DNA from 2 places in the Syntrophomonas curvata genome. Region 2 is predicted to be linked to the other one. Evidence: riboswitches for the same ligand, from Rfam matches in the RefSeq annotation. Region 2 holds a riboswitch; the other holds the start of a gene.
The links. Region 2 has a riboswitch for cyclic di-AMP ahead of ACU70B_RS05555 (quaternary amine ABC transporter ATP-binding protein). Riboswitches for the same ligand answer to the same signal wherever they lie in the genome.
Positions count from the first base shown of each region.

Region 1: it holds a riboswitch for cyclic di-AMP, as region 2 does, so the genes downstream of both, eam (glutamate 2,3-aminomutase) here and ACU70B_RS05555 (quaternary amine ABC transporter ATP-binding protein) in region 2, are expected to answer to the same signal.

Region 1 is NZ_CM129641.1:1,459,866-1,464,079, forward strand. It holds gene guaB (IMP dehydrogenase) at 1-935, shown strand, start outside; gene ACU70B_RS06540 (MgtC/SapB family protein) at 935-1,324, shown strand; cyclic di-AMP (ydaO/yuaA leader) riboswitch at 1,418-1,552, shown strand; gene eam (glutamate 2,3-aminomutase) at 1,616-2,872, shown strand; gene ACU70B_RS06550 (small, acid-soluble spore protein, alpha/beta type) at 3,153-3,329, opposite strand; gene ACU70B_RS06555 (radical SAM protein) at 3,491-4,214, shown strand, end outside.
Region 2 is NZ_CM129641.1:1,251,915-1,256,128, forward strand. It holds gene speB (agmatinase) at 1-170, shown strand, start outside; gene rbr (rubrerythrin) at 210-749, opposite strand; gene ACU70B_RS05545 (hypothetical protein) at 797-1,225, opposite strand; gene ACU70B_RS05550 (hypothetical protein) at 1,392-1,580, shown strand; cyclic di-AMP (ydaO/yuaA leader) riboswitch at 1,755-1,888, shown strand; gene ACU70B_RS05555 (quaternary amine ABC transporter ATP-binding protein) at 2,180-3,376, shown strand; gene ACU70B_RS05560 (ABC transporter permease) at 3,369-4,214, shown strand, end outside.

The DNA.
Region 1 (4,214 bases), 210 kb from region 2:
TGCGCAAGTATAAGATCGAAAAACTGCCTTTAGTGGATGACGATTTTAACCTTATGGGGCTAATCACTATTAAAGATATCGAAAAAACTTATAAATACCCTCATGCAGCCAAGGATTCCAGGGGACGTCTCCTGGCAGGAGCTGCGGTAGGTATTGCCCGGAATACCTATGACCGGGTGCAGGCGCTGGTTAAAGCCGGGGTTGATGTTATAGTAGTCGATACCGCCCATGGACATTCAGTAGCGGTGGTTGAAACTGTTGCCAGCATAAAGCAAGGGTTCCCCGAAGTTGAGCTTATTGCCGGCAATGTTGCTACCGGGGAGGCTACCGAGGAGCTTATCAAGGCGGGGGCCGATGCCATCAAGGTGGGAATCGGGCCCGGTTCCATCTGTACTACCAGGGTAATAGCAGGAATAGGCGTCCCCCAGATTACGGCGGTCACCGATTGCGCCGCCGTGGCCGGCCAATATGGAGTACCTATCATTGCTGACGGAGGCATTAAATATTCCGGGGATATTGCCAAGGCTATTGCCGCCGGGGCAGATGTGGTTATGCTGGGCAATCTCTTTGCGGGAACCGAAGAGAGTCCCGGAGAGGTTGTAATTCTGCAGGGGAGAAGTTATAAAGTATATCGCGGTATGGGCTCGCTGGGGGCAATGACCCAGGGGAGCAGTGACCGCTATTTTCAGGAGGATGCTCAGAAATTGGTTCCGGAAGGTATTGAAGGCCGGGTTCCCTATAAGGGTTATGTATCCGAGACCATTTTCCAGCTTATTGGAGGTCTGAAGGCGGGTATGGGCTACTGTGGGGTGAGAAATATTGAAGAAATGAAAAATAAAACCCGCTTCATCCGCATAACCAATGCCGGCCTGACCGAAAGCCATCCCCACGATATTAGTATAACCAAGGAAGCTCCTAATTACAGGGTGCTTTAATGCTGGGGAGCTTTCTCTTAAGAATAGTGCTGGCTGCTGCGGCTGGCACTATTATCGGGCTGAAAACCAGTACGGTCGCAGCCCGCATGTTTGCCATAATATGTACCGGAGCAGCGTTATTGACCATAGTCTCGACTGAGTTTTACAAAGTAATAGATTATCCCTGGTTCAGTGACCCCGGGCGGCTTTCAGCTCAGATAATAGCCGCCCTGGGGTTTTTGGGCACCGGACTAATATGGGTTTCGGAAAAAAATGAGGTTCACGGCCTTTCCGTGGCTGCCAGTATATGGTTAACCGCAATTTTAGGCATACTTATTGGGAGCGGGCTGGGACCTGCAAGCCTTATTATCGTATTTTCACTGGTAATCGCCTTTCTTCTGTTTGGATGATAAGCAAATGGAATAAACAGTAAAAAATAAGTTGCATTAGCTTAATAATTAGCATATACTCGAATAAAGGGGGTATGGATACCGACCTGTTGAAATCATATTACGCTGAATCTGTTGGGGTAAACAGAGCGGAGGAACCATTTTTTGGGGTGAATCAATGATGAATTGAAGGGCTACCCTTAAGCCCTAACCCGTCAGCTAACTTCGTAAGCGCATGTTAAGGGAGGGATAAAATGCATAAGTATTGCTTTGGCCCTCCGTCGACTATTAATGTAAGGAGGGTTTTGATTTATGAACGTGCAAAAAATTGATAACCTTACCATTTCCCTTAATCGGGCAGACGAATTGCGCTCCCGGATTCAAGACTACCTGGATGCAGAGCCGAGCCTGGAAACAGGTTTCAGGGCCCGGGAACGCAATACCAATAACAGGTCGCGCCTGCTTGAATTTTTTAATGCTTCGGAAGAGGATTGGAACAACTGGGTATGGCAAATCAAAAACCGCATTTCTGACGTCGACATTCTGTCGTGCCTTATCGATTTAAAAGATAGTGAATACCAGGAAATATTGGCTGTTTCCAAAAAATATCGCTGGGCCATATCCCCTTATTATCTAAGCCTGATTGATTTTGCCAACTATCGGCAATCGCCGATATTTAAACAGGCAATTCCCGACATCCGGGAAATCTATGACCAGTATGGCAAGCTTGACCCCATGGGGGAACTGACTACCAGCCCGGTTTCTCGCATTACCCGCCGCTATCCCGACCGGCTGATAATCAATGTCAGCAATCAATGTGCCATGTATTGCCGCCATTGCCAGCGGCGCAGGAACTTTGGGGAAAAAGATCATCATGCCGGCAAGCATCAGCTGGAAAATGCCCTGGAATATATAAGAAACAATCCGGAGATTCGCGATGTGCTGATCACCGGCGGTGATGCTCTAATGTTGTCAGACAAAAGGCTGGATTGGCTGCTGGGTGAATTGGATAGGATCGAACATGTAGAGATTAAGCGCATCGGCACCAGAACCCCGGTTACACTTCCCCAGAGGATTACCGTGGAATTATGTCAGGTGCTGGCCAAACATCAGCCGCTGTATATCAATACCCAGTTTAACAGTCCCCTGGAAGTTACTGAAGAAGCTAAAAAAGCATGTGACATGCTTATGGCTGCCGGATGTGTGCTGGGGAACCAGGCGGTATTGTTGAAATCAATTAATGACAATGCTCATATAATGAAAAAGCTCAATCAGGAACTCTTGAAAATCAGGGTTAGACCGTATTATCTGTTTCATGCCAAGCAGGTAAAGGGTACCGCTCATTTTATCACCAGCATCGAAACCGGTTTGGAGATTATGGAGCAGCTGAGAGGCTATACTTCTGGTCTGGCAGTTCCCACCTATATAGTCAATGCCCCCGGCGGTATGGGTAAGACTCCGCTTTTGCCCCAATATCTGATGTCTATGCATGACGAGCAGCTGACCATGCGTACCTGGGAACATAAGGTTATCACTTATCACAATAGGACTCTGGAAAGCAGCGATTGACAAAACCGGCAATAAGGGGTTATAACCCCTTATTGCCGGTTTGCCGCAGGTCGGCCAACAGTTTCTCCAGATTTACATTGTGGGCCCGAGCACCCTGCTCGACGGTTTCAAACCGCAAGCCCATTCAACCCAGGCATCTGATGCCGTATTTCTCGAAAACTTGTGCTGCACCAGGTATTTCCAGTACGTCCTCCAACGGGGTTTTTCCGGTTATCATAAGCAAGCCCCCCTTAGAATAAACTTTTTCGGGGGTGTTACCCCCCGAAAAGGAGCGAGTTATTTACATTTGCCGGGCCAGGCTTTTCTCTGCGATTTCAATTGCCTTGGCGACTACTCGGCCGCAGTCTCGTGAGCTTACACCGCCCCAGCCCTCGGTAGCCACAATATGGTCTACACCCAGTTCTCGGGCGATTTCATATTTGAGCTGCTCGGACATAAGTCCTCTGTTCCTCGCCATACAACAACCTCCTCACAATATTAAAAAAACTCGCATCCTGTTTTTATTTTGATGCCAATGGACAAAAAATATGGCTAGATTATAATTTATAAAAAGTAAAGTATTACACAAAATATTTTATTTTGTATAAACTATAAAGCAAATAAGGAGGTGCCAGGCTGATGAGATATGAAGGAAACATATTCCGGCCTCCCAGTGAAGCGAGGAGCTATATTCTTCAATGTACCGTAGGTTGTACCCATAATCGTTGTACTTTTTGCGGTATGTATAAGGACAAAAAATACCGGGTCAGACCATTGGAAGAAATAAAAGCCGATATTCGCATGGCTGGAAGTTATTATGGTGATCTGGAGAAGGTTTTCTTGGCCGATGGCGATGCGCTGGCCATGGATACCGCTGAACTTCTGGAAATACTGGCCGATTTGCGCAAAACCTTTGCCGGTTTGCGCCACATAGGCATTTATGCCAGCCCGGACAGTATTTTGAAAAAAGAAATTTCTGAACTTACCGCATTGAAAGCAGCAGGACTAACTATTGCCTATTTGGGAGTGGAAACCGGTGATCCGGAGCTGCTGCGGGAAATCAGAAAAGGGGTTACCTATGAAGAAATGGTGGAGGCAGGCAAGAAGATAAGGCAGGCGGGGATTCTGCTCTCGGTAACGGTATTACTGGGTTTGGCAGGGAGAACCCCACGGGCGGTGGATCATGCCATTAAAACCGCAGAGATATGCAATGAAATGAACCCGGATTATATCGGGGCTTTAACCCTTATGCTGGTGCCCCGTACTGAACTCTATCGAAAAATGGAAAGAAAAGAGTTTGAACTGCCCGAGCCCTTTGAGATTCTTGACGAAATGCGAATCATGATACAGCATATGGAGCTTG
Region 2 (4,214 bases):
CGGAGGCTGGCGGCATATCAAGCCGGGAATTGCTGCAGGCCTTGCATCGTTTGGGTGAGCTTAAGGTTGTGGGTTTCGATATGGTGGAGATTTCTCCACCATATGAAAAGGGAGATAATACTTCCATACTGGGGGCCAAAATACTGCGTGAGGCCCTGCTGGCCTATTAATATATAAAAGCGTCTGCCTGATCGGGCAGACGCTTTTTCCTAGTAATTCTCGGCCATTACTTCGTAATAGCTCTGGGGGTGATCACAGGCCGGGCAGCGATCCGGGGCTTCCGTACCTTCATGTACATAACCGCAGTTACGGCACTTCCATTTGACGGGCTTATCCTTTTTGAAAACGGCGCCATCCTTGATATTTTGCAGCAGTTTTCTAAACCGTTTTTCATGTTCTTCTTCTACTTCGGCAATTTCCTTAAATATGTCGGCGATTTCATTAAAACCTTCTTCACGGGCGATTTTTTCAAATTCAGGGTACATACTGGTATGTTCTTCATTTTCACCTTCGGCTGCACTGAGAAGATTTTCGACGGTTGGAGGGACAGAACCTCCGAGCGCTAACTTAAAGAGCCGTTTGGCATGTTCTTTCTCGTTATCGGCGGTCTCGGTAAATATGGCGGCAATTTGCTTGAATCCTTCCTTGTCCGCCTGACTGGCAAAGTAAGTATACTTGTTGCGCGCCTGGGATTCACCTGAGAACGCTGTCCACAGGTTTTCTTCAGTTTTGGAACCTTTTAAGCTCATCCTGATTGCCTCCTTGCTTTATATTTATATTAATCACCCGCAGGTGATCAATAAACAGTTAACCCTTGGGGATAGACATAGATAAGGTTGCTTTGCTCCTGGCGGTTAAAGGTACATACAGACTCCAATAATTCCAGGATTTTTTCCAGTCCGTCGTCATCATTACCGTCAGGAATGATTTCAAATACCGAAGCCTTGAGCTGCATCCAATTAAGTAATTTCAACTCCTGCAGACCTTCGTCCAGAAAGGCCAGGTTCGATACAGGCATGGAAAACGGCGCTCGGGGTTTACTTTTGATATGGGCTTCCATTAATCCTATGAACGATTGCAGCTTTTCTTCTTCTGCCGGAGTTATTGCATATTGAAACAAAACGTCATACAGGTGCTGGACTACTTTGATAGATGTGACATTGGGCAGCAGCAAGTGCTCCTCCTGTCCCAGGAACTTGAGTTGGAATGCCGGGATATCCTGCATGTTTATCCACTCCTTAATGCACTATTAGTATTAAATTCTACATTATTAACAGCAAAAAAAACAGTTCTCATCTTAAAATAGTATTCACCCTGGAGCGTGGAAAAAATATTTATAGATTTATAATATACAATAAAGCTGCGGTACAAGGATTAATGGAGGTAAAGGTATGGGGTACAAGTATTATTCCCGGAGGAAAAGAGACCGGGTGCAAGGTGAAGCCGAGCGCAGGAGAATCGAACAGCAGAGATTAAGATACAACCTCCTGGGTATGCTGGTTATGGCTATAATACTGGCTTTGGCCCTGGACCTGTTCGACTTGGGGGAGAGAATAACCCGGTTCTTCACCGGCAATTGATTACAGGCATGACAGGAAAACCGGTTATATCAAGGAGAATGCCATTAATATGAGCCTTACTGCTTCTGAGGATATATCAGAACAAAATAGACTTTTTTTCGCGGTTTGAGAAAAAGGACTCTCAAGGTTATACTTAATAAATAAACAATTATATACTCCTATGGAACGGCGATTGCCATTCTCAGGCTTAATCCTGGTATTACCAGGAGCGGGGGAACCGTTTATTGGGGTGAATCCAGATCAAACTGGTAGGGTCGCCCTGGACCCGAATCCGGCAGCTAACCCCGTAAGCAGCAGAAAGGGGAGAATGGGGATATATTTACCTTCTTCAAATTATTTTCACCTCCGAAGGTTATCCCTACGATCATGAATCCTCTCGTTTTAATATGCCATATAGTGTTGCCTGCTTAAGGCTGAATGTTGGTTTTTATCAGCACCAGACCTCTATTGCCATATCTTAAAATACGATGGGAAAATCCCGGTTCGATTTTCTGCAGATGCTGTCCTGCGATTGCTTGAAGGCTTCGCTTCCGGGAATGGCCGCACACTGGTCTATTGCCTGCCTGCTGCTTGCCTAATCAGTAAAGGGGGGATTATTTGTGGAAATAATCAAGGTAGAACATCTAACCAAGATTTATGGCGCAGATGCAAACAAGGCGCTTAAACTTCTGCAACAGGGTCAGGATAATAACACGATTAAAAGAAAAACCCGCCAGGTGGTAGGAATCAGGGATGTCAGTTTTCACATTGAACCGGGGGAAAGCTTTGTGATTATGGGGCTTTCAGGCAGTGGCAAGTCGACCTTATTACGTTGCCTTAACGGTTTGATTAGTGCCACGGCCGGCAAAATCTTTATCGATGGTCATGAGCTTACGGGAATGTCCAGGCACTCGCTTGAAGAACTGCGCCGCAAGAAGATGGGTATGGTCTTTCAGCGTTTTGCACTCTTACCTCATCGTACCGTCCTCGGCAATGTTGGTTACGGCCTGGAGATACAGGGAATAGCACGGGCTGAACGCGAGCAAAGGTCACTGCAGGCCATTGAAATGGTAGGGCTTAAAGGCTGGGAGGACTCTTATCCGGCCGGCCTCAGCGGCGGTATGCAGCAACGAGTGGGGATAGCCCGGGCTCTGGCTACCGACCCGGATATTTTATTGCTGGATGAGCCTTTCAGTGCCCTGGATCCTTTGATCAGACAGGAAATGCAGGATGAATTGCTGGAGATCCAAAAAAAACTGCAGAAGACCATTGTCTTTATTACCCATGATTTGGATGAAGCCCTTAAGATAGGGGACCGGATTGCCCTGATGAAGGATGGTACAATTGTTCAGATGGGACAGCCGGAGGATATATTATTATCTCCCGCCACCGAATATGTGGCCCGTTTTGTCGAAAACGTCAACTACTCCAGGGCTTTGACCGCAGCATCGGTAATGGTGAGGGCCCGGAATGTGGTTTATCCCAAAGACGGCCCCATGACCGCTTTACACATTATGGAAAGATTCGGGATGTCGTCCTTGTTTGTTACCGACCGTGGGGGCAAGCTGCTGGGTTATGTCAATGCGGATGATGCTTCCCGGATTGCGCATCAGGGAATCAGAGAATTAGATATGATTATAAACAAGGATGGTCCCGTAGCTTTGCCTGACACTCCATTATGTGAACTGCTGGAAGTACTGGCTCGCACCAAGGTGCCGGTAGCGGTAGTTGACGAGGCCGGCAGCCTGAAAGGAGTACTGGTGAGAGGGTCAGTGATAGCCGGTCTGGCCGGGGAAAGGAGGGAAACCAGTGAGTAGCCTTATGGACAGCATTCCGCGTATACCGCTGGCGGAATGGACGGATCGCTCTATTGATTACCTGCAGGCGGAATGGGGGGAGTCAACCCAGGCGTTTGCCACCGGAATGGAAGAGTTGATCAAGGGGCTGCAGGGTTTTTTAATAAGCCTGCCTCCGGAATTGCTGATTATTGTTTTCAGCCTGTTGGCCTGGTGGCTGGTCAATAAGAAAATAGCCTTGTTTGCTTTATTGGGTTTGATGTTCATATACAATATCGGGCTATGGAAAGTATCGATGGAAACCCTGGCTCTGGTAATCGGCGCGGTAGCTCTGTGTATATCGATAGGAATTCCGCTGGGGATACTGGCGGCCAAGAATAGGACCGCCCACCGGATTATTGCTCCCGTACTGGATTTTATGCAGACTCTGCCCGCATTTGTATACCTCCTGCCTGCCATTCCCTTCTTTGGGCTGGGGGTAGTTCCGGCCGTATTGACCACTATCGTTTTCTCCATGCCTCCGGTCATAAGACTTACCGAGTTAGGTTTAAAACAGGTTCCGGAAGAACTGGAGGAATTGGGGAAGTCCTTCGGCTCAACTTTTTGGCAGATGTTGTTCAAGATAGAATTACCTCTGGCGCGAGCCAATATATTGGCGGGGATCAACCAATGCATCATGCTTTCACTGTCAATGGTGGTGGTAGCCGCCATGATCGGCGCCAAAGGACTGGGGGGTGTGGTATGGACAGCCATTCAGCAGCTTAAAATGGGAATGGGGTTTGAAGCAGGTGTAGCCATAGTCATTCTGGCGATAATACTTGACCGTATAACCCAGAACCTGGGTAAAACAACGGGGAAG